Regions from separate parts of the Rhizobium sp. RU35A genome, predicted to be linked through region 3. Evidence: riboswitches for the same ligand, from Rfam matches in the RefSeq annotation. Region 3 holds a riboswitch; each other region holds the start of a gene.
What was found. Region 3 has a riboswitch for cobalamin ahead of F3H95_RS10425 (energy-coupling factor ABC transporter permease). Riboswitches for the same ligand answer to the same signal wherever they lie in the genome.
Positions count from the first base shown of each region.

Region 1: it holds a riboswitch for cobalamin, as region 3 does, so the genes downstream of both, F3H95_RS15670 (DUF1636 domain-containing protein) here and F3H95_RS10425 (energy-coupling factor ABC transporter permease) in region 3, are expected to answer to the same signal.
Region 2: it holds a riboswitch for cobalamin, as region 3 does, so the genes downstream of both, F3H95_RS11315 (ABC transporter substrate-binding protein) here and F3H95_RS10425 (energy-coupling factor ABC transporter permease) in region 3, are expected to answer to the same signal.

Region 1 covers NZ_FTMR01000006.1:303,738-311,427, reverse strand. The annotation lists gene cobN (cobaltochelatase subunit CobN) at 1-2,860, opposite strand, end outside; gene cobW (cobalamin biosynthesis protein CobW) at 2,860-3,897, opposite strand; gene F3H95_RS15670 (DUF1636 domain-containing protein) at 3,910-4,278, opposite strand; cobalamin riboswitch at 4,431-4,657, opposite strand; gene cobO (cob(I)yrinic acid a,c-diamide adenosyltransferase) at 4,765-5,379, shown strand; gene F3H95_RS15660 (cobyric acid synthase) at 5,379-6,851, shown strand; gene cbiB (adenosylcobinamide-phosphate synthase CbiB) at 6,835-7,690, opposite strand, start outside.
Region 2 covers NZ_FTMR01000004.1:153,463-161,152, forward strand. The annotation lists gene katG (catalase/peroxidase HPI) at 1-396, shown strand, start outside; gene F3H95_RS11295 (aminotransferase class V-fold PLP-dependent enzyme) at 521-1,969, opposite strand; gene F3H95_RS11300 (Lrp/AsnC family transcriptional regulator) at 2,068-2,547, shown strand; gene F3H95_RS11305 (ABC transporter ATP-binding protein) at 2,559-3,338, opposite strand; gene F3H95_RS11310 (iron ABC transporter permease) at 3,335-4,360, opposite strand; gene F3H95_RS11315 (ABC transporter substrate-binding protein) at 4,357-5,370, opposite strand; cobalamin riboswitch at 5,574-5,813, opposite strand; gene F3H95_RS11320 (phosphoethanolamine--lipid A transferase) at 6,338-7,690, shown strand, end outside.
Region 3 covers NZ_FTMR01000003.1:423,577-431,266, reverse strand. The annotation lists gene F3H95_RS10455 (gamma-glutamyltransferase family protein) at 1-519, opposite strand, end outside; gene F3H95_RS10450 (ABC transporter permease) at 544-1,413, opposite strand; gene F3H95_RS10445 (ABC transporter permease) at 1,410-2,357, opposite strand; gene F3H95_RS10440 (ABC transporter substrate-binding protein) at 2,427-3,938, opposite strand; gene F3H95_RS10435 (FCD domain-containing protein) at 4,036-4,779, opposite strand; gene F3H95_RS10430 (cupin domain-containing protein) at 5,022-5,351, shown strand; gene F3H95_RS10425 (energy-coupling factor ABC transporter permease) at 5,432-6,112, opposite strand; cobalamin riboswitch at 6,164-6,376, opposite strand; gene F3H95_RS10420 (flavin reductase) at 6,440-6,976, opposite strand; gene F3H95_RS10415 (amidase) at 7,006-7,690, opposite strand, start outside.

The sequences.
Region 1 (7,690 bases), on a different contig from region 3:
GATCATCGCCGGTATGCACCAGAAGATCGGCCTGCCGCACCTGTTCCGCGAAGGCATCCGCGGCATGAAAACCTTCGCCGTCCGCGCCGCCAAAGGCATGGCTGGTCATCGCGAGATAGGCGCGCCCCAGTTCCTCGCGGGCCTGCCAGTCGCCGGACGAGAGTGTCTCCTCGATGCCGGCGCCATAGGTGCCGGGTGCCGAGCCGAAGATGCGCGGCGGAACCTCTCCGGTCCCGCGGGCGGCCTCGGCCAGCGGATTGTCACCGTCTGCCTCGTCGCTGCGCTGTGCAATGGCCCGTGCGGCGGCATCGATAAGGGCGATCAGCGTCGGGAACATGTCGCGGAACAGGCCGGAAATGCGGAAGGTGACATCGACGCGCGGCCGGCCGAGTTGCGCCGGCGGCAGAACCTCGATGCCGGTGATGCGGCCGGTGGCCGGATCCTGCAGCGGGCGCGCGCCCATCAGCGCCAGCCCCTGCGCCACCTCTTCGCCGCCGCTGCGCAGCGTCGCGCTGCCCCAGAGGTCGATCACGAGGCTTTTCGGCCAATCGCCGTGATCCTGCAGATAGCGGCGGATCACCTCTTCGGAAGCCGCGCGGCCGAGCTCGAAGGCGGTCGGTGTCGGCATGGTGCGCGGGTCGGAGGCGTAGAGATTGCGGCCGGTCGGCAGCACGTCGCGGCGTCCGCGTGCCGGTGCACCGGAGGGGCCGGGGCGCAGGTGGCGGCCGTCGAGCGCCGCAAGCAGGGCCGTGCGTTCTGCGTCTGCGCTGTCGCGCCGCAGCGGGTCCGTTTCGTCCGCCTCGGCGCGGCCGAACACGTGCTGGCCGTCCTTGATGGCAAAATCCTTGAGATCGCAGAGGAAGGCATCGATGCGCGACAGGGCCGTATCGGGATCGAGATCGCGGGATATCCCGGCCTCCTGCGCCAGACCCGTCTCCTCGGCCGTCTCCACGATCAGCCGCGCCAGCCGGTCGCGCCGCTTGCGGTCGAGACCATCGGCCTGAGCATATTCATCCACCAGCAGTTCCAGCCTCTGCTGCGCTTCCGAGAGCCCCGCTTCGGCAAGAACCGGCGGCATGTGGCCGATGGTCAGCGCCGCGATGCGCCGCTTGGCGACCGCCGCCTCGCCCGGATTGGAGACGATGAAGGGATAGATCACCGGCCGGCTTCCCGTGACGATCTCGGGAAAGCAGGCGCGAGACAGGGCAACGGTCTTGCCCGGCAGCCATTCCAGCGTGCCATGCGCGCCCACATGGATGATGGCCTGTGCCCCAGTGGCCTCCCGCATCCAGCCGCCGAAGGCAATCAGCGCATGGCGCGGCGGGCGGGCGGGATCATGATAATCCGTGCGCCGGTCTGCCTCCCGGCCGCGATCCGGGGCAAGCGCGACCGTGATCTTGCCGAACCGGACGGCGCGGAACCGAAAGGCCTCGCCGTCAAAACCTTCGTCGGCTAACGGATCGCCCCAGGTGGCGGCGACCGCTTCGCGCGCCTCGGCGGGCAGGGCCTCAAGCACGGAATCGTAAGAGGTCAGCGGAAACCGTGCCTCGGCCCGTAGCACGAGATCCATCAGCGCTTTTGCCGTCTCCGGAATGTCGGCCACGTCATAGCCATCGGCGGCAAGGCTGCGCAGCATTGCGAGCACGCTTTCCGGCACGTCGAGGCCGACGGCATAGCCGGTGCGCCCCGCCGCTCCCGGATAATCCGGCATCAGGATGGTGAGGCGGCGCTCGGCCTTCGGCGTGGAGTAGAGATCGAGATGGCGCAGGATCCGGTCGGCGACGGCTTCGACGCGATCCGGCTCCGGCCGGTTGGCGAAACCGGAAAAGCCGGCCTCGCCGGCATTTTCCTGCTCCGCCTTGAAGGACAGCACGCCCGCCAGAATGCGCCCGTCGAGTTCCGGCAGCACCACATGCATCGCCAGATCCGAGGGGCCGAGACCACGCGGGCTTGCGGCCCAGGCGGCCCGCTTTGTCGTGGCGATTACCGTCTGGAACACCGGCACGCCGAGCCTGTCGAACAGCGTCCGGCCATCCGCGCCCGCATTGCTGGCAAATGCAGTGGCCGTGATCACGGCCGCCGGTTTCAGTCTCGCCAGCGTGTCGTGAAGCGTGTCCAGCGTCGCCGCGTCCTTGAGGCCGGGCACGAAGACGGGCAGCGGAAAGGCACCACGCGCGACAAGCGCTGTGCAGAGCGCATCGATCGGCGCTACATCGTCCGCGAGCAGCATGGAGCGGTAGAACAGAAGCGGCAGGATCGGCCGTCCCTCGGCTCCCGACAGCGCCCAGGCTTCGGACACCACTCCCCGTCCGGGACGATAGAAACCGAGCTTCGGCACGGCGGTGGCCGCCTGGGGCCGTGGCGCCTCGCCCCTTGCCAGGGCCTGCAGCGTTTCCGCCAGCCGGTCCAGATTGTCGGGTCCGCCCTCGCGGAAGAAGGAGAGCAGGCGATTGATTTCCCCTTGCGCCACCGTCGAGGCGGCCGAGAGGCGCTCGTCCGTCTCGCTGCACTCGCCCGGCAGCAGGATCAGCGGCAGGCCGCGCTGCCGCGCCACATGCGACAGTTCTTCCACGCCGTAGCGCCAGCGGTCGTAACCGCCGAGTACGCGCACCAGAAGGACTCTTGCATGCCGCGCCACCTTGTCGATCCACAGGTCGACCGACATCGGATGGCGAAGATCGGAGAGCTGGGCAAGCCGCAGCGAAAGGCCGCTCGCGCCGCGCCGCGCCCAGGCGGACGCGACACCGTTCAGGTCGCTGTCGGTAAAGGACAGCACCACCACATCGCCGGGCGTCTGGTTCAGATCGACCGGTTCGATCAGGTCGTCGAGCGACGCGGATGTGGTGGCGAGAATATGCATCAGGCGGCCAGCATCTTCCCGATCCGGTCGACATCGATGCCCTTTTCGCCGATCACCACGAGGCGCGAGCGGCGGTCCTCCGTCGCGGTCCAGGGACGGTCGAAATAGTGGTTGACGCGCGGCCCGACGGCCTGCACCAGAAGCCGCATCGGCTTGCCCGCCACTTCCACATACCCCTTGATGCGAAGCACCTTTTCCGCCTCCGTCACCGCCGCGATGCGCTGGCTGAGCGCTTCGGGGCTGGCGATCGCCGGCAGGTCCAGCACGAAACTGTCGAAATCGTCGTGCTCGTGGTCCAGTTCGTCGTCGTGATGGGTCTTGCGGTTCTCGATGTCGTCTTCCACGGCAAGGCCGAGGCCGATGAAGATTGCAGGATCGATCTGGCCGTTTTCGGAATGGACGATGCGCACGGCGCGCGGCAGGTGATCCTCCACATGCGCCCGCGCCTTTTCGAGATCGGCGGCCTGGAGAAGATCCGTCTTGGTCAGGATGACGAGATCGGCGCAGGCGATCTGGTCCTCGAAGACTTCCTCCACCGGGTCGTCATGATCGAGTGACTGGTCCTCGGCCCGCTGGGCGGCAAGCGCCTCCAGATCGTCGGCGACGCGGCCTTCGGCGAGCGCCAGCCCGTCCACCACGGCCACCACGCCATCGACGGTGACGCGGCTCCTGACGCTTGGCCACTGGAAGGCCTGCACCAGCGGCTTCGGCAGTGCCAGGCCGGAGGTCTCGATCAGGATATGGTCGACCTTCGGTTCCATCGCGAGGATCTTGTCGATCGCCGGCACGAAGTCATCGGCCACCGTGCAGCAGATGCAGCCATTGGCGAGTTCGATGATGTTGTCTTCCGGGCAATTCTCGACGCCGCAGCTCTTCAGAATCTCGCCATCGATGCCGACATCGCCGAATTCGTTGACGATCACGGCAAGGCGCTTGCCCTTGATGGTTTCCAGCGCATGGCGCAGCAGCGTCGTCTTGCCGGCGCCGAGAAAACCGGTAACGACGGTGCAGGGCACGCGGGAGAGCGAGGGGGTCATCGGGGCAGTCCTTCAGCTTTCAGGGGAGATGGAACGGAGCGGCGGAATGCGGGCAATCATGCCGCGCTTCAGCGTGTCCGGGCGGCCCTTCCAGGGCATCAGCCCGTCGGGGGATGTGGCAAGCAGGCGCGCGCCGGTCAACAGATCCGCCGCGGCCTCCGTCGTCAGGTCGCCGAAGACATAGGACCAGCCGTCCGCGCTCTGGATGCTGGCGCTCAGACCGCGCTTGCAGTTGGCAAGGCAGGCAACAGCGCGGATCTCGATCACGTCTCCGCCTTCGGCCGCCAGTGTCTTGGTGCGTTCGGAGAGGAGGGCGCCGTCGCGCGGCGCGTCGGCCGCTTCCTGGCCGCTGCGGCAGGTATCGCAGACATGCACCGTCACGCGCCGCGTTTCCTGTGCGCCACTCTGCTGCTCATCGTGTCGTGCCGTCAGATCCAAGATCCACCCCGGGTGTTCGTCATAGAGGGGTGCGCCCATGGCGGGGAAATGCCGCATGGTTCGGTAAGGTCCCTGCCGGAGCACCCCGCCCGGCTGGACTTGTCTTCCTCAACGGCAGGTCTCCTGGCTCGCGGGTCCTCGCCCGAACGCCGCCTTCCCGAAGCGTCTGCCTCAGTGGCCTGGTGCGTCGGGCGTCCCGCCCGTTCGGGCGGAAGCCGCTTACAGTTGCGGGGGCAGCCGTGGTTTTGGCGAGGATTGCCGCACCACGTTCCCTCTTAGCTTTCCCCGTTGCCGGGAAAAGACCGTTGCGGATTCACTATGCGCTTGCAGAACCGTGTGTCAATGGCGCATTGCCGCGCGCTTCCATTCGACTATAGTCCGCCGCTCGCGATGAAAATGCAGGACGAAACGCAAGGAGAGGTGTGGCCGATGAAGGAGATCGACGAGCGCGAGGCGGACCGTCATCGGCGTAAGATGGAGAACCGCAAGGCGGTTCAGGATGCCGAAGTGGCCTCAAAGACCCTCGAAAAGGGTCTCCTGATCATCAACACCGGACCGGGCAAGGGCAAGTCCACCGCCGCCTTCGGGCTGGCGCTGCGCATGCTGGGGCACGGACGAAAGGTCGCGGTGGTGCAGTTCATCAAGGGCGCCTGGGATACCGGCGAGCGCGTGGCCCTGGAGGCCTTCGGCGAGCGGGTGATCTGGCACACCATGGGCGAAGGCTTTACCTGGGACACGCAGGACCTGAAGCGCGACGTGGCCGCGGCCGGGCGAGCCTGGGAGAAGGCGAGGGAGATGATGGCGCTGCCGGATGTCGGGCTCGTCATCCTCGACGAACTCAACATCGCCTTGCGCTACGACTATCTCGATCTTAACCGGGTGATCGCCGATCTTGCCGCCCGCCGCGAAGACCTGCACGTGATCGTTACCGGCCGCAATGCCAAACCCGCCCTCATCGAGGCCGCCGACATGGTGACCGAGATGACGCTGGTGAAGCATCACTTCAAGGCGGGCGTGAAGGCTCAGGCGGGAATCGAATTCTGATGGAGACGGGCAGGGTTGCCAAGGCGCTGATGTTCCAGGGCACCGGCTCGGATGTCGGCAAGTCGCTGGTGGTGGCGGGGCTGGCGCGTGCCTTTACCTTGCGCGGTCTGAAGGTGCTGCCCTTCAAGCCACAGAACATGTCGAACAATGCCGCCGTCACCGAAGATGGCGGCGAGATCGGCCGGGCGCAGGCGCTGCAGGCCCGCGCGGCGCGCGCCGCCCTGTCCGTCCACATGAACCCGGTGCTGCTGAAGCCGCAAAGCGAGGTCGGTGCCCAGCTCGTCGTGCAGGGCCGGGTGGAGGGCAATGCGAAGGCTGCCGAATATCAGGAGATCAAGGCCCGCCTGATGCCGCGCGTTCTCGAGAGCTTTGACCGGCTTCGGGCGCAGGCGGATCTGGTGCTGGTGGAAGGTGCCGGCAGCGCCTCCGAGGTCAATCTTCGCCGCAACGACATCGCCAATATGGGCTTTGCCCGTGCCGCCGATGTGCCGGTGGTGCTGATCGGCGATATCGACCGCGGCGGTGTGATCGCCAGTCTCGCCGGCACGAAGCTGGTGCTGGAGCGTGAGGACGCGGCGATGATCCGCGGCTTCATCGTCAACCGCTTTCGCGGCGATCCGGCCCTGTTTGCCGAGGGCATGCGGATGATCGAGGGCTTTACCGGCTGGTCGCCGATCGGTCTGCTGCCGCATTTTGCAGAGGCTGTGCGGCTTCCGGCCGAGGATGCGCTGGCGCTGAATTCCGCCCCGGTCGCCAAGCCCGGCGCAAAAATCCGCATTGCCGTGCCGATCCTGCCGCATGTCTCCAACTTCGACGATCTCGATCCGCTGGATGCCGAGCCGGATGTGGAACTTGTCCGGGTGCGTCCGGGTGGCGTGCTGCCGGCTGATGCCGATCTCGTGCTGCTGCTCGGATCGAAGGCGACGATCGCCGATCTTCAGGCGCTGAAGGCGGCGGGCTTCGATATCGATATCGCCGCGCATGTTCGGCGGGGAAAGCCGGTGCTCGGCCTCTGCGGCGGTTACCAGATGCTGGGCAAAACCGTCGCGGATCCGGACGGGATCGAGGGCCCCGCCGGCGCCATCGAGACGGGCCTTGGCCTTCTCGATGTCGAGACGCGCCTGACCGGCGACAAGCGGCTGGAGGCGGTAACGGGCGAGACGGCCGACGGAAATTCCTTCGCCGGCTATGAAATGCATGTCGGCGAAACCTCCGGTCCGGATTGTGCCCGGGCCTTTGCCCGCGTGGCGGGGCGGCCGGAGGGGGCGACGGCGCCATCCGGCCTTATCAGCGGCACCTATGTGCATGGCCTGTTTGCCGATGACCGCCAGCGTTCCGCCTGGTTGACGCGGCTGGGCGGCGAGGCCTCGCGGCTTGATTACGAAGCGGGCGTCGAGGCGGTGCTGGACCGTCTGGCCGCCCATATGGAGCGGCATCTCGATCTCGATCGCCTGTTCAGACTAGCACGATAAAGCCGACGGCGAGCAGGCCGAACAGGATGATCAGCAGCTGGTCGGCGGTGCGGGAAAGCGTAAGCGCGCGGCGGATGTCGATGGCTGTCGCCTCGCGGCGGCCCCCTTCCCCCATCACGTGATCGTCCACCAGCACGCCGCCATAGACGCGCGGACCGGCAAGACCGAGGCCGAGCGCGCCGGCCATCGCGGCCTCCGGCCAGCCGGCATTGGGGGATTTGTGCTTTCCCGCATCACGGCGCACGGCCTGCCAGGCCGCTCGCGGCGCAGCACCGGGCGTCATGGCGGCCGCCGCGATGAACAGAAGCGCGGTAAGGCGCGAGGCGGGCAGGTTGACGAGATCGTCGAAACGGGCCGCCGCCCAGCCATAGGCGCCGTAGCGCGCATTCCTGTGGCCGATCATGCTGTCGGCGGTGTTGGTCGCCTTGTAGAGCGCTCCGCCTGGCAAGCCGAGCAGGCCGAGCCAGACGGCCGGGGCGGTGATGCCGTCGGAAAAGTTTTCCGCAAGGCTTTCGATGGCGGCGCGGCACACGCCCGCCTCGTCCAGCTGGTCGGGATCGCGCCCGACGATCATCGAAACGGCCTTGCGACCCGCGGTAAGTCCGCCGCTCTCCAGCGCGTCGGCGACCGCCCGCACATGGTCCTCCAGACTTTTCTGGGCGAGCAGGCTGGACGAGAAGAGGGCGACGACGAGGATGCCGAGCGGCAGCCACAGAAGCGCGCTCTCGATCACGGTCGCCGCCGTGCCCGTAACCGTCAGAAGGACGATGAAGGTTGCGACACCCAGAGCCTTGCGACGCGCGAAGGACTGGTCCAGCCGGTTGAAGCGGGTTTCCAGA
Region 2 (7,690 bases), on a different contig from region 3:
GACCGCGCCCAGCTTCTGACGCTGACCGCGCCGGAAATGACGGTCCTCGTCGGCGGCCTGCGCGTGCTTGGCGCCAATTACGGCGGCGCCGCACACGGCGTCTTCACCGACCGCGTCGGCACGCTGACGAACGACTTCTTCGTCAACCTGGTCGACATGGCCTATAGCTGGACCCCGGTGACGCCGGCGGAAAACCTGTTCGAGATCCGCGACCGCAAGACCGGCGCGGTGAAGTGGACCGCCACCCGCGTCGACCTCGTCTTCGGCTCAAACTCGCAGCTGCGGGCGCTTGCCGAAGTCTATGCCCAGTCCGACAACGCGGAAAAATTCGTCCGCGACTTCGTCGCCGCCTGGGTGAAGGTGATGAACGCCGACCGTTTTGACCTTAAGGCCTGAGGGCAGGCGCTGTTTTGACCACAGAGCCCCCGGTGCAAGCCGGGGGCTTTTTCACATGGCGCACCATGAAGCGCGCGCGTTAACGTTGACGCATCAACACGCTGTCAGCCTACCTACCTGTGTTTCACGCCGCCTGCGGGAAGAAGATCGCGCGGGCCGGATCGAAGCCGTAGGCGGCGCGGAATTGTCCGGCGTCGCTGGCAAGCTGTTTGACGCTGTTCAGGATGAAGTCCACCTTGTCCGGCGTCAGCAGCACCGAAAAGTTCAGGCGGGTGAAACCGGGCTTGGCCATTTCGTCGCCGGAGAGGATCGCGGTGCGCAGGCGGGCGGACTGGGCTTCGTCGATATCCAGCAGGCGGTGCACGTAAGGGCCGGCGCAGGCGCAGCCGCCGCGGGCCTGGATGCCGAAACGGTCGCTCAGCATGCGGGTCACCAACTGCTGGTGCACGAAGCCACCTTCGCCATCGCGCACCCGAAAGGAGAAGATCGGCAGGCGGCCGGCGTCACGGGGCCCGAGCAGTTGCAGGTCGGGGTGATCCTGCCAGGCTGCGAAAGCCGCAGCGGTCAGTGCGGCGTTGCGCGCCGCCATGCAGTGCTCACCGATCGCATCCTTGACGAGGAAGGCAAGGGCTGCGCGGATATCGCCCACCACGTTCGGCGTGCCGGCCTCCTCGCGCGCCTCCAGGCTGTCGGCATAGTCATGGCCGGTGGAGGAGACGAATTTCACCGTGCCGCCGCCGCTCCAGCTGGGGGTCCTGGTCTCGACGGCGTCGCGGCGCAGGATCAGGATGCCGGACGCACCGGGGCCGCCGATGAACTTGTGCGGCGAGACCACGATGGCATCGATCTCGGCATCCGGTGCGGGCCGCATGGCGATCGGCAGATAGGGGCCGCCGCCGGCATAGTCCCAGATCATCTGCGCCCCGGCCCGCTTCACCAGCCGGGTCACGGCCGCGACATCGGTGACGATGCCGGTGACATTGGAGGCGGCGGAGAAGGAGCAGATCACCTGATCGAAGCCGCGGGAGGCGGCCAGCGTTTCGGTGAGCGCCTCGCGATCCGGGCCACCTTCCGGCCCTTCCGGCAGTTCGATGATGTCTGCACCCGCCTCGCGCCAGGGCAGGATGTTCGAATGATGCTCATAGGGGCCGATCAGCACGCGGGTGGATGTTTTCGCCGCACCGAACAGAGAAACCAGCCGGTTGATGCCGGCGGTGGCGCCAGAGCCCGCAAAGATCACCGCATGGGCCGCATCAGCACCGCAGAGACGGCCAATCACGGCGCGGGCCTCGCGCCGCAGCCGTGTCATCATGCCGCCGCACCAGGAGGCTTCGGTATGGCTGTTGGCGTAATAGGGCAGCACCTCGGTAAGGATGAACTGTTCCACCTGCATCAGCGCCCGGCCGGAGGCCACGTAATCGGCATAGACCAGCGGCTTGTCGCCGAAGGGACCGCGCACCATGGCATGCTGGCCGATCAGGCCGGCGCGCAGATGCTCGATGATATCATCCCGCTGAAGGCGCTGGCGAAACTCAGCCAGAAGCTCCGTCATCTGTCCATCTGCCGTGGCCATGCGTGTCGTTTCCTTTTTTGCCGCTTCGACAGCATAGGCATTGCGCCGGTGGGACTTCATCTCCTATCTTTGCGTGAAACGGGCAAATATTGGGTCAAATGAACGACAAAATCATCAAGATTGACGCGATTGATCGACGCCTGCTGACGGCCCTGCAGCGCGACGGCTCTCTCTCGCAGCGCGATCTCGCCGAACAGGTGGGGCTGTCGCAAAATGCCTGCTGGCGCCGGCTGCAGCGGCTGCAGGAGGCGGGTGTGATCCGCGGCTCGCAGACCGCCGTCGATCTGCCGGCGCTGGGGCTGGATCTTACCGTGTTCGTGATGATCCGCACCCGCCACCATTCGCGCGAATGGGCGGAGAGCTTCCGGCAGCACGTGGAGAAGCTGCCGGAAGTCGTTGACTTTTATAGAATCGGTGGCGACTGGGATTATCTCCTGAAGGTCGTCACCAATGGCATGCGCGGCTATGATGCCTTCTACCAGAAGCTGATCACCGGCTTCGATTTTTCTACCGTCACCGGTTTCTTCTCGATGGAAGCGCTGATGCAGAACCGGCCAACGGACCTGACGCGGCTCTAAACCGGCGCCCGTCAGCCGGAAAGGGCGCCGGCCGTGGCGTGAAAGCGGATATGGCAGGTGCCATTTTCCTGACGCTCCACCGCGGCCTCCACGCCGAACACCTCGGCGATCAACCGCTCGGTCAGGACCTCCACAGGCGTTCCGAGCGCCACGAGACGGCCGGCCTGCATCACGGCGATGCGGTCGCAGAACAGGGCGGCGTGGTTGAGATCGTGCAGCGCAGCGATCACCGTCAGGTCCAGCCGGCGCACGAGATCGAGAATGCCGATCTGGTGGCGGATGTCGAGATGGTTGGTCGGCTCGTCAAGCAGCAGAAGGCGCGGCTCCTGCGCCAGCGCCCGGGCAATGTGCAGCCGCTGGCGCTCGCCGCCGGACAGCGTGTGCCAGCTGCGGGCGGCCAGATGCGTCATGTCCACCTGCGCCAGCGCACGCGCAACGATCGCGTCATCGCGTTCGGACCAGGGCTGGCCGAGGCCGAGATAGGGCGTGCGGCCGAGTTCGACGGCCTGCCGCGCACTCATCCGCTCAGCCGTCTCGGCCTGCTGCTCCACCAGCGCCAGCTTCTGCGCGAGATGACGGCGCGACAGGGCGGAGAGCGGCACACCGTCCAGTTCCACCGTGCCGCGGCGCGGGCGGCGTAAGCCCGCCAGCATGGCGATCAGGCTCGTCTTGCCAGAACCGTTCGGGCCGATGATGCCGAAAAATTCGCCGGGTTCGGCCGAGAGCGATACGCCATCGACGATGGTGGCGGGGCCGACCGCCCAGGTCACCTCCTTGGCAGCAAGCCTCACAGCCGCGTCCTCCTCTGGCTCATGATCACGGCAAAGGCCGGCGCCCCGAACAGGGCGGTCACCACGCCGATCGGCAGCACCTGACCCGGCACGATGATGCGCGAGAGAATATCGGCAAGAATCATGAACACGGCGCCGACGATGGCGGACGCCGGCAGCAGCACGCCGTGGCGCACACCCACCAGCATGCGGGTGGCATGCGGAATGACAAGGCCGACGAAGCCGATCGAGCCGACCAGCGCCACCATCACCGCCGTCATCATCGCGGTCACGCCGATCAGCAGAACATAGGTCCGGCGCACCGCAATGCCGAGCGAGGCGGCGGAATCGCGGCCGAAGGCAAAGGCATCCAGCGCGCGGGCCTGCGAGAAACAGAGCGCGAGGCCGACCAGCGCCGCCGGCAGCGCCAGCGTCACATCCGGCCAGCGCACGCCGGACAGATTGCCGAGCAGCCAGAACATGATGCCGCGCGCCTGTTCCGCATTGGCGGCCTTGGTCACCACGAAGGCGGTCAGTGCATGAAACAGCTGCGAGCCGGCAACGCCCGCCAGAATGATGGCCGCCGCCCCGCTTCCGGCCCGCCAGGCGAGCAGGCTGACAAGACAGAAGGCGATCAGCGCACCGGCAAAGGCGCCGAGCGGCAGGCCGACCAGCCCGCCGCCGATGCCGAGGATCGCGACCGACACGGCGCCCGTGGAGGCGCCGGCGGAAATGCCGAGCACGTAGGGATCCGCCAGCGGATTGCGCAGCAGCGACTGCAGCACCACGCCCGACAGCGAAAGCGCCGCCCCGCAGCAGGCGGCCACCACCACCCGGCTCAGCCGGTAGCTCCAGACGATGCCCTCATCGATGGGATCGAGCGGATAGGCGGCATGAAACAGCCGGTTCGCCACCGTCTTTGCCACCACGTCGAGGGGAATGGCCGTTTCGCCGATCGCCGCCCCCAGCCAGAGGGCGGTGGCGAGAAGAGCCACCGCAGCCAGCGTGAAGGACGCGCGGGTCGACAGGCGCCTCACCGTCACCGGCCAAGGCCCGATTTTGCAATGCCGTCGGCAAGCGCCTCGATGCCGTCGATGGTGCGCACTGTCGGGTTCATCGTTTGGGCATCGAGTTCCACCACATGGCCCTCGCGCACCGCCGGCATCAGGCTGGTCACCGGATCGGTCTTCAGGAAGTCCCGCTTGACGGCGATGTCATCGGCGGGAAAGCGGCGGCGGTCCATGCTGGCGGCCACGATCAGGGTCGGATTGGCGCGGGCAATGGTTTCCCAGCCGATCGTCGGCCATTCCTCGTCGCTGTCGATCACGTTGCGGATGCCGAGCGCCTGCATGATATAGCCCGGCGCGCCGTTGCGGCCGGCAACGAAGGGATCGGTGGCAAGCTTGGCGCTGGAAAACCAGAAGACGGCCGAGATGCCCTTGCCCGCCGCGGCAACCTTCGCACGGGCCGCCGCCTCGCGGGCCTTAAGCTCCGCCACCACGGCCTCGCCGCGATCCTGCACATCGAAGATGGCGGCGAGATCGCGGATCTCCTGATAGACGAGGTCCATGGTGAAGGCCTCGACGCGCACGCCATCGCCGCCGCCGGAATTGTCCTTGCCGATGCAATCGGCCGGCGAGGTGTAGACCGGTACGCGGAGATCCTGAAACTGCGCCACCGTACCGACCGTACCCTTCGGCCCGACATGCCATTGATATTGCACGGCGACCAGATCCGGGCGCGTGGCAATGACGCGCTCGAAACTCGGATCGTTGTCGGCCAGCCGCGGCACTTTTGCGTTGATCGCTTCATACGGCTTCAGCACCGGCCCCACCCAGACGGCAGTGCCGACCACGCGCTCGCCAAGGCCGAGCATGTAGAGAATTTCGGCGCTGTTCTGGCCAAGCGCCACGGCACGCTGCGGCGCCTTCTGGAAAGTGACGGCCTGCCCGCAATTCTGCAGGGTCAGCGGATAGCTGGTCGCCGCGGCGAAGGCGGAACCGGCGGACAAGAGACCGGCGGTGATCGAAAGGCCGAGAAAGCCTGTGCGCAGGCGCGATGCGAAAGCGTGGTTCATGATGTTGAAAAATCCCGGAAAGGCCAAGAAAGGCAGAGAAGAACAGTCAGCGGGGGCCATCAGCCGTGGCGCCGACAGGATAAGATCAGCAGTCCGGGGATTGCCGGAAAAGCGGGCGGGCATCCGCCGCCGCAAGGGTCAGTCATAACAGGCTCCTGTTCCGGGCATCCCCGCCCGTGACGTTGGACATGATCGATGGCAGGTCTCCTGGCTCACGGTTCAGCGCCTCTCATCTGCCTTCCCGCGCGGCTCAGGCGCAGTGGCATGATGCCTTCAGGCATCACGAGGATGATCGGCAACCGCTTACAGTTGCGGGGGCAGCCACGGCCTTGATCCCTTGAAAAAAGGACGCACCGTGTTCCCTATTAATCCCTCTGGCCGCGACCGGCGCCGAGGGAACCATCGGGCGGAGTTAATCCGGCGGAAGAGCCGGCGTCAAGCGCAAGGCTATGGCGGAAGAGGCAGGATGCGAAGTCATCGTCACTCGATACCCATGTAATGTAATATCATTACGAATAGCCTGTATGGGTTCGGATGTCCAGCGATCCATAATGCGCTTCAGGCAGATTGCTGTGGAAGGCCCTCCCGCCCACCTCACGGCAATACGCAAGCAGACTTGGCGGCATGACGAGGGGGAGGAAAAAGCCGAGCATGCATCATGAAATACGCATGTAATTCCGCGTTGTCGCGCAGCCCCTTTACACGCCATCAAGCGAAGTTTACCAGAGGATTCGGGGGATCTTCACGAAAGACCACGGTGCCTGCTGGCGCGCGGACAACAGTTTGCCTTGTTTTGCTGTTCATGCGGCGAAACGGGCCGGCTTGCCTCACCCAATCTGTGGCGGATGCAGGAGGCATTCAGGTTCGTGTCAGCTTTTTGAAGCACCAGCGGAGGTTCGCATGCAGGGCACCCCGATGTGCCGTTCGTGAAGGGTCAATTGCCTTGAGTTTCCATGTCTTCTTCGCCAGACGTCCGCGTCTTGGTAGCGTGACGCTCAGCATCATTGTCGCGCTCTATATTCTGGTGCTCCTCAACCAGACCTTCTGGTCGCAGTCGCTGACGGTGCTATCCGGCCAGCATGTGGCGCTGGCGGGTCTTGCCGTGGCCCTGACAGGGGCCTTCATCGCCTTTTTCGTCAGCTTCTCGGTCAAATACCTGATGAAGCCGCTGCTTATCTTCTTTGTGTTCATCGCAGCGGGAGCCGCCTGGTTCATGGATCAGTTCGGCGTCATCATCGATTCCGACATGATCCGCAATGCGGCCGAGACGACGAGCGCAGAAGCCGGCCACCTGATCACCGCCGGCTATCTCCTGCACATGGCGGTCTATGCCGTGCTGCCCTCTCTTCTGATCGCCTGGGTGCGCGTCGCCCATCGCACCTTCCCGAGGAAGGTGATGATGAATCTCGCAGTCATCGTGCCTGCACTGTTGGTCTTCGGGGCAGCCGCGCTGGCCAATGCCGGCACCTATGCCTTTACGATCCGCCAGAACCGGGAATGGTTTGCAACGCTCAATCCCTTCATGCCAATCGCAAACGCGGTCGCATACCTGGAGAAGCTGAAGCAGGAGCGTGGCATCGTGGTGCAGCCCTATGGCACCGATGCCAAGGTGGCCGATGGCGCAAAAGCGAAGGACCGCAAGCCGCGCGTCACCATCATCGTCGTGGGCGAGACCGCCCGCGGCTCCAATTTCTCGCTGGGCGGCTACGAGCGGCTCACGAACCCCGAGCTTGCCAAGCGCGACATCTTCTATTTCGACAAGGCGCAGAGCTGCGGCACGGCCACCGCCATTTCGGTTCCCTGCATGTTTTCGGGCCTCGGACGATCCGATTACAGCCATGCAGGCGCGCTGGAACGGCAGAACCTGATGGACGTGCTGGTGCATGCCGGCATCCGCGCCGAATGGTGGGACAACAATACCGGCAGCAAGGGCGTTGCCGCCCGCATTCCCTACAAGGAACTCTACCGCTCGACCGACAGCCGCTACTGCGAAAACGGCGAGTGCAAGGATGACATCCTGCTCGACCAGTTCGACGCGTGGCTGTCGTCCGTGACCGGAGACAGCGTGCTGGTGCTGCACCAGCTTGGCAGCCACGGTCCGGCCTATTATGCACGGTATCCGGATGCCTACCGCACCTTCCAGCCCGATTGCCGCAGTGCCGAATTCTCCAAGTGCCACCGGCCGGAGATCATCAACGCCTACGACAACAGCATCGTCTATACCGACCACATCCTCGCAACGATCATCGACAAGCTGACCGCCGTCGAGGGCAAGGTGTCGCCCAGCATGATATAC
Region 3 (7,690 bases):
CCAGGTTTCATGCGAGGTCGGCCATTCCCTGGCGAAGAAGTCCGAAAGCCCCTTGATGGTGGCCGAGACGCGCGGCAGCACCGGATGTCCGTGCTCGGCATAATAGATCGCCGGCTCCAGCACCTCGCGCACACTCATCGTACCGTAGTCGCGCAGCATCAGCATCCAGCCGTCGAAGGCGCCGGGGATGACGGTGGACAACAGGCCGTCGCCCGGAATGAGCTTCAGCCCTTCGGCGGTATAGTGTTCGATGGTGGCGCCGGCCGGCGCCGGCCCCTGCGCACAGATCACCTCCACCTTGTCGGTCTTCTTCGAGTAGATGATCGCCGGCATGTCGCCACCCGGGCCGCACAGATGCGGCTCGACGATCTGCAGCACGAAGCCGGTGGCGACGGCTGCATCGAAGGCATTGCCGCCCTTTTCCAGAATGCTCATACCGACGGCCGAGGCAATCCAGTGGGTGGAGGTGACGACGCCGAAGGTGCCGAGGATTTCGGGACGCGTGGTAAAGTCAGTCATGGGTCTTGCCCTTCATGTCCGATGTCAGTGTTCGCGCGGGTCGAGCGCATCGCGCAGCCCGTCGCCGAGAAGATTGAAGCCGATCACCACCAGAAAGATCGCGGCGCCCGGCCACATCGCCATCCAGGGGGCCTGGGAGAGGAAGTTCTTCGCAACGTTCAGCATGGAGCCCCAGCTGGCCGCCGGTGGCTGCTGGCCGAGGCCGAGAAAGGAGAGGCTGGCTTCCGCGATGATGGCGGTCGCAACAGTCAGCGTCGCCTGCACGATGATCGGGGCGGTGACATTGGGCAGGATGTAGCGCAGCATGATGTCGAGATGGCCGAGGCCGACGGAGCGCGCACCCTCCACATAATCCTCCTGCTTGACGGCCAGAACCTGGCCGCGCGTCAGCCGCACGAAGATCGGCATGGCGGTCAACCCGATCGCGATCATCGCATTGCTGAGGCTCGGCCCCAGAAAGGCGGCGAGCGCGATCGCCATGATCAGGAAGGGCATGGCGAGCAAGGCTTCGGTGACGCGGGAGATGACGAGATCCACCCAGCCGCCGAAATAGCCGGCGAGGATGCCGAAGGGCACACCGATCACGACGGCGATGGCAACCGAAACGATGCCTGCCAGAAGCGAGGCCTGGGCACCCCAGATCATACGGGAGAGAATATCGCGGCCAAGATCGTCCGTGCCGAGCCAGTGAGCGGCGGACGGCGCCTTGCGGATGGCCGACCAGCTGGTGGCGATCGGGTCCGGGATCGGCAGGATCGGCGCGGCAAGGGCAAGCAGCGCGAAGAAGGCGATGATCACAAGCCCCGCCAGCGCGCTGCGGCTCCTTTTCAGCTTGCGCCAGGCGCGACTTTCGGCGCGCGCCGGCGGCATGCCTGTCTGTTCGATGGCGGTCATAGATTGGCCCTCAGACGCGGGTTGAGCAGGACATACAACACGTCGGCGATCAGGTTCATCAGGATGAAACCAAGAGCGGTGCACATCACGACGCCCTGCACCACCGCGTAATCGCGGTTGAAGACGGCATCGACGATGAGCTTGCCGAAACCCGGAATGGTAAAGATCTGCTCGGTCAGCACGGCGCCCGCCAGCAGCTCGCCGAACAGGAGTGCAGTCAGCGTGATGACCGGCAACAGCGCATTGCGAAAGCTGTGCGACAGCACGACCTCGCGCGGCGAAAGCCCCTTGGCGCGGGCGGTGCGGATATAATCGGCGGAAAGTACGCCGAGCATCGCCGAGCGGGTGTGGCGCATCAGCGTGGCGGCCAGTGCATTGCCCAGTACGAAAGCGGGCATGATCATCGTCTGCAGCGAGCGCACGGGATCGACGAAGATGGATTCGTAGCCGGAGGCCGGCAGCCAGCCGAGCTGCACCGAAACCAGCAGGATCAGCATGATGCCAAGCCAGAAATTCGGCACCGACAGGCCGGAAAGCGCCAAAAGGCTCGCCACGTAATCCAGAACCGTGTTCTTTTTCACCGCCGCCAGAATGCCCATGGGCACGCCGATCGCGAAGGCGAAGATCATCGACATGATCGCCAGCTGGATGGTGACCGGAAGCTTTTCCTTGATGAGCTCGAGAACCGGCTGGTTGGTGCGCAGCGACATGCCGAGATCGCCCTGCACGACGCCGCCCAGCCATCGCACATATTGGACCGGGATCGGGTCGTTCAGATGGTACTTTTCCCGCAGCAGTTCGAGAACGGCCGGGTCACGTTCCTCACCCGCCATGGCCAGCACCGGATCACCCGGCAGAAGCTTCTGGAGGGAGAAGACGAAGATGGAAATGATCAACAGCGTCGGAAGCGCGACCAGCAGACGCTTTGCGATGAAAACAGGCATGCGCCTTCCTTTTCAGGGATAGAGCGGAGGGGGTGCCGCGGGCTGAACTCCGCGGCACCCGGGAAGACCTCAGCCTTCCTTCTTCATTCCCGTCAGACGGATCATGCCATCGGGATTGGGCACGAAACCGCTGACGCTCTTCTTCATCGCCCAGATCCACGACTGGTGGCCGAGATAGATCATCGGCAGGTCATCGTTGAGGATGGCCGCGGCGGCATCATACTTCTGCTTGCGCACCGTCTCGTCCGTCGAGGCGCGTGCCGCGTTCAGCAGTTTGTCGACCTCGGGATTGCAGTACTTCGTGTCGTTGAGGCCCGCATTGCAGGTGACGAACTGGTGGATATTGCCATCCGGATCGACACGGCCTGACCAGTCGGAGCGGCTGAGCTGGTAATTGCCGGCCGTCTGCTCGTTGAGCAGCGTGGCAAATTCCGTGGATTTCAGCTGCACGTCGAAGCCGGCTTCGGCGACCATCGACTGGACGATCTGCATCATCTGCTGTGCAACCGGGTTGTTGGGCACCTGCATCTCGACCGGGACGCGGTCGAAACCGGCCTGCTTGACGAGCGCCTTGGCCTTTGCGACGTCACGGGCCGGCACCGGGATGTTCTTGTCATACCAGGGGCTGTTCGGCGGGAAGGGCTGGTTGCCGGCAACGGCGGTGCCTTCATAGACGATCTGCATCAGCGCTTCGCGGTCGATGGCAAGCGAAAAAGCCTGACGCAGCCGCTTGTCCTTGCCGAACGGGTTGTTGGCGCGCGCGCCGTTGCCGACATTGGCATAAAGCGACATGTAGCCGATATTGACGACGGCCTCGTATTTCAGCTTGCCATCGCCCTTGACCGACTGGGCGTCGGTCGCCGCCAGGCGCTCGATCATGTCGAGATCGCCGGAGCGCAGGTTGGCAAGGCGTACGGTGGAATCCGGAATCGGCAGGTAGGTCACCTTGTCGATGAAGATGGCGTCCTTGTTCCAGTAATCCTTGAACTTCTCCAGCACGATGCGGTCCTGCTGCACGCGCTCGACGAACTTGAAGGGACCGGCGCAAACCGGCTTCGAGCCGAAATTGGCACCAAGTTCCTTGGCGGCCTTCGGCGAGACGATCATGCCCGCGCGGTCGGAGAGCTGGGCCAGCAGCGTGGCATCCGGCTGCTTCAGCGTGAAGGTCACCTCCAGCGGCCCGGTCGCTTCAACCTTGGCGACAGAGGACAACTCGCTCTTGCGACGCGATTCCGGCAGCGTCAGGTTGCGCTCGATGGTGGCGACGACGGCTGCGGCATCCATCGTGGTTTCGTCGTGGAACTTCACGCCGTCCCGGAGCGTCATGACCAGCTTCAGGCCATCATCGGACCACTTCCAGCCAGTCGCCAGCTGCGGCACGATCTTGAGGTCCGGCGACACGTCGACCAGCTTGTCGCACATCGCGGTATAGACGATGCGGCCGACGAAGCTGCGCGACTGGGCCGGGTCCAGCACATCGGCATCATCCTGCAGGCCGATCTTCAGGTCTGCAGCGGCAGCCGGCAGAGCCGTCAACACGCCAAAGGCAAGCGCCGTCGTCAGGCGCAAAAATCCGTTCATGATCATTCTCCTCTGATCGATCCGTGTCTCTTTCACTGGTGCCGGCTTGTAACCTCCGGCGTCCCCCAATCGACGGGCGCGCGCGCCCGCCGCAATCTCAGGCCAAAACGGGTTCACCGGTCGGCGGCATGGCAGCATCCTGTCCGTCATGGGAGGTCTCGCGGATGAGACGCTCCTGCAGCATCAGCAGGTGCCGGCGCATGGTTTCGGCTGCCCGCGCGGGATCGCGCGCGGCAATGGCATCGATGATGTCCTCATGCTGGGCATAGGCCATTTTCACCGCATCGCCGCTGCGCGCGCGTTCGCGGATGGCCTGCCACGCCTCGTCCTGCCGCACGTGGTTGATAAGGTCGAAGATGCTCAGGAACAGCTGGTTGCGCGCGCTCTGGGCGATCTGCCGGTGAAGTGCACCATCCCAGAGTTCACGTGCATCGGCGTTGTCGCTCTCGCGAATCTTGCGTGCCAGTTCGCGCATGCGAACCAATTCCGGCGCTCTGGCCCTCAGCGCCGCCAGCTGCGCCAGCTGCGGCTCGATGCGCAGACGCACCTCCATGATCTCCATGAAATCGGTTCCGGCAACGATGGCGCCGACATCGGCCGAAAGCGCGTCCGGCTTCTGCCCGACGAAAGTTCCGGCACCCTGACGACGCCAGACTTCGCCTTCAGCTTCCAGCACTTCCAGGGCCTGGCGCACGGCACGCCGGCCGACGCCGAGGCGCTCCGCGAGATCACGCTCCGTCGGCAGCTTGCCGTCCACCCCGAAGCCCCCGACGCGCAGCAGCTCGCGCAGCTTTTCCAGCGCATAATTGGCATTGTCGGGATGGCTTTGGGGCTGAACCATTTTCGGAACCAATTTCAGATTGGTTCAATCCAGCCATCATCTGCGAAGGGTGTCAAGCCATAATCTGGACACAAATGATGCAAGCCCGAGAAAGAGGCAGGCCGACGGATTTGACGGCACATCGCGCGCCTCTCTGCCTCTGCGGAATGCAAAGACAAGGTTGGAAAGAGGCCGAGTGACCATCTTGTCAGATAGCATGTTCATCTTGTATGACAAGAAAGACATCAGTCACGAGGATCCCGATGAGCCTTCCCACCTATCCGACCGTTTCCCCCGATGCCGGTGTGCACCGCCGGGTCCTGTCCGAAAATGCCGACCTGATGGTGGTCTCCTTCCGGTTCGAGACCGGCGCGGAAGGCAAGCTGCACAAGCATCCGCACGTGCAGTCCACCTATGTGGCGAGCGGCCGGTTCCGCTTCTTACGCGATGGCGTCCCTTATGAGCTTGCCCCGGGCGACAGCCTCGTCATTCCCGGCAATGTCGAGCACGGCTGCCAGTGCCTGGAGGCCGGGGAACTCATCGATTGCTTCACGCCGCGCCGCGACGATTTTCTGGCCGTGCCGACACCCTGACGGGATCGACGCCAAAGCATTAAAAAATGCCGCGCAGACAGTGTCACGCGCGGCATCTGTATTGCTGTTGCGAAAGACGATCAGGCCGCCTGATGCAGACGGATGTTGAACAGCGGGCCTCGGCTGAATCGGCTGAGCGACTTGGCCGCCGCCAGCACCGCGAGATCGATCAGCGGTTCGAGCAGGATGACGCTCATATAGGCAAGGCCGAAGGCACCGACATTGCCGAGGTTTTCCGCGGTGAACCCATGGCCGTAAAGCGCCCAGAAGGCGACCCAGGCCACGATGCCGCCCTGATAGGCGGTCGAGAGCGCCAGGGCCTGGCCGTATCTGAGATCCACATAGGCGGTGCGGCGGGGAATGATGCGCCGGGCCAGCAGGCTGATGCCCCACAGCGGCACGAGCAGCGTGGTCACGTTCATGCCGTATTGCGGCAGATCGAACGGGGCAAAGAACAGGCCCTGCAACAGGAGGCCAGCCGCCAGTCCGATCGCCGCAGCGCCGGCCCCAAACAGCAGCAGAAGGGTCGAGCCCAGAATGAGGTGAACCTCCGAAACGCCGACCGGATGATGCGGCAGCACTTCGAAGAAGCAGAACACCAGCGCGGTCGTGGCGAGGCTGCGCAGCGCAAGCGCCGGCAAACCGCCGTTGTCGCGCAGGCCGTCTGCCGCCATCTTCACCGTCAGGCCGAAGCCCACGGCCGCCGTGGCATAGCTGAGAATGATCTTTGCGCCGTCAACGACGCCTGGTTCGATATGCATCTTGGTCCCTCTTGTCCGCGCCCACCGCGCGGCTGGAAAATGAAAAAGGCGTCTCCGCCCGGCTCCGATGGCTGGTCTCCTGGCTCGCGGTTCCTCACTTCGCCCGCCTTCCCAGCTCTCTTGAAGCCAGTGGCATCCGGACGTCATTCGCCGCTTACAGTTGCGGGGGCAGCCATGGTTTCGGCGCCTTGAGGCGCCCCACCATGTTCCCATTTAACCCGGCTTCCCTTGAGGAAGGCCGGGACCATCACGGGGATGTTATCGTTGCCGGCAGGGTCTTGGCAACAAGGGATTGCGACAATCTCGTATCGCCTTCACCCGGCAGTTTCAGCCCGGAACCCGGCTTGCCTCGCCAAGCACGTGATAGGCGCGCTGGTAATAGGCAAGTGCTTCGTTCGTGCTGCCGGCCCGCAGCGTGACGACACGGCAGAACAGGACCTTGTGCGTGCCCACATCGACCGCCTCTGCCACACGGCAATCGAAGGAGGTCACGGCGTCGGACAGAACCGGCGCACCGGTGTCTCCGGTTACCCAATCGGCAGCGGCAAATCGCTCCTCCACCGGCGTCTTGCCACCGAACAGGGAAGACAGCCGCAGATGTCCCGGACCAAGGGTGTTGACCGACAGCACGCCGTTGGCCTCGAACGTGGAAAACACCGAACTGGACCGGTTGAGACAGACAAGCAGGGTCGGCGGCGTATCGGTCACGCTGCACACCGCGGTTGCAGCAAAACCCGCGCGGCCGGCGACGCCGTCGGTCGTGATGATGTGCACGGCGGCGCCCAGCCTTGCCATGGCATTGCGGAACGCAGCCGGATCGATCGTCGCGGCCCCTTCGAGGCTGGCAGTCTGGATGGCGTTCATCGGACAACTCCTGAAAACCTGGCCTGCCCTCAGGCGGCCGTGGGGGATGCTTGAGATGGATGGAAGGCGGAGAGGGCAAGGGCATGTTCGAGATGCCGCGCCACCGAGGCTGCCAGATCCTCCCGCCAGGGGCGGGCGACCAGCTGGATCGCAACCGGCATCCCCTCACGACCGACAGCCACCGGCAGAGTGACGACCGGAAGGCCGAGATAGGAAAAGGGCCGGGTGAGCGAGGTCATCGCGCTCACCACCTCGTTCATCCGCTGTCCGGCCCCCACATCGACCTCGCGGTCGAGCGGCGCGACGAAGGGCATGGCCGGCAGCATCAGCACATCGCAGACGCCGAAGACCTCATCGAGGAAGCGGGCGAGCATGACGGCACGGATCTGCAGCGCCCGGACATAGACGGGACCGGGAACCGCAAGCCCCTGCGAAATCCGCATGCGCACCTGCGGTCCGTAATCCTCCGGACGCTCGCGCATGCCGTCGAAATGTACGGCGGCCGCCTCGGTCATGGCAACCGCATTGGCAAGCTCCGTCACCGCCTCCAGCGCGCCAAGCGCGACATCGCGCACCTCTTTCACCGCTTTGTCGAGGAGGTTCGCGACCTGCTGCATCGCGCCACCAACATCCGCAGAAAGACTTTGCGTGAAGGCGCCCGTCGCAAGACCGATCCGGAGGCTGGACAAATCCTCCGACAGCGACCCGAGCGGC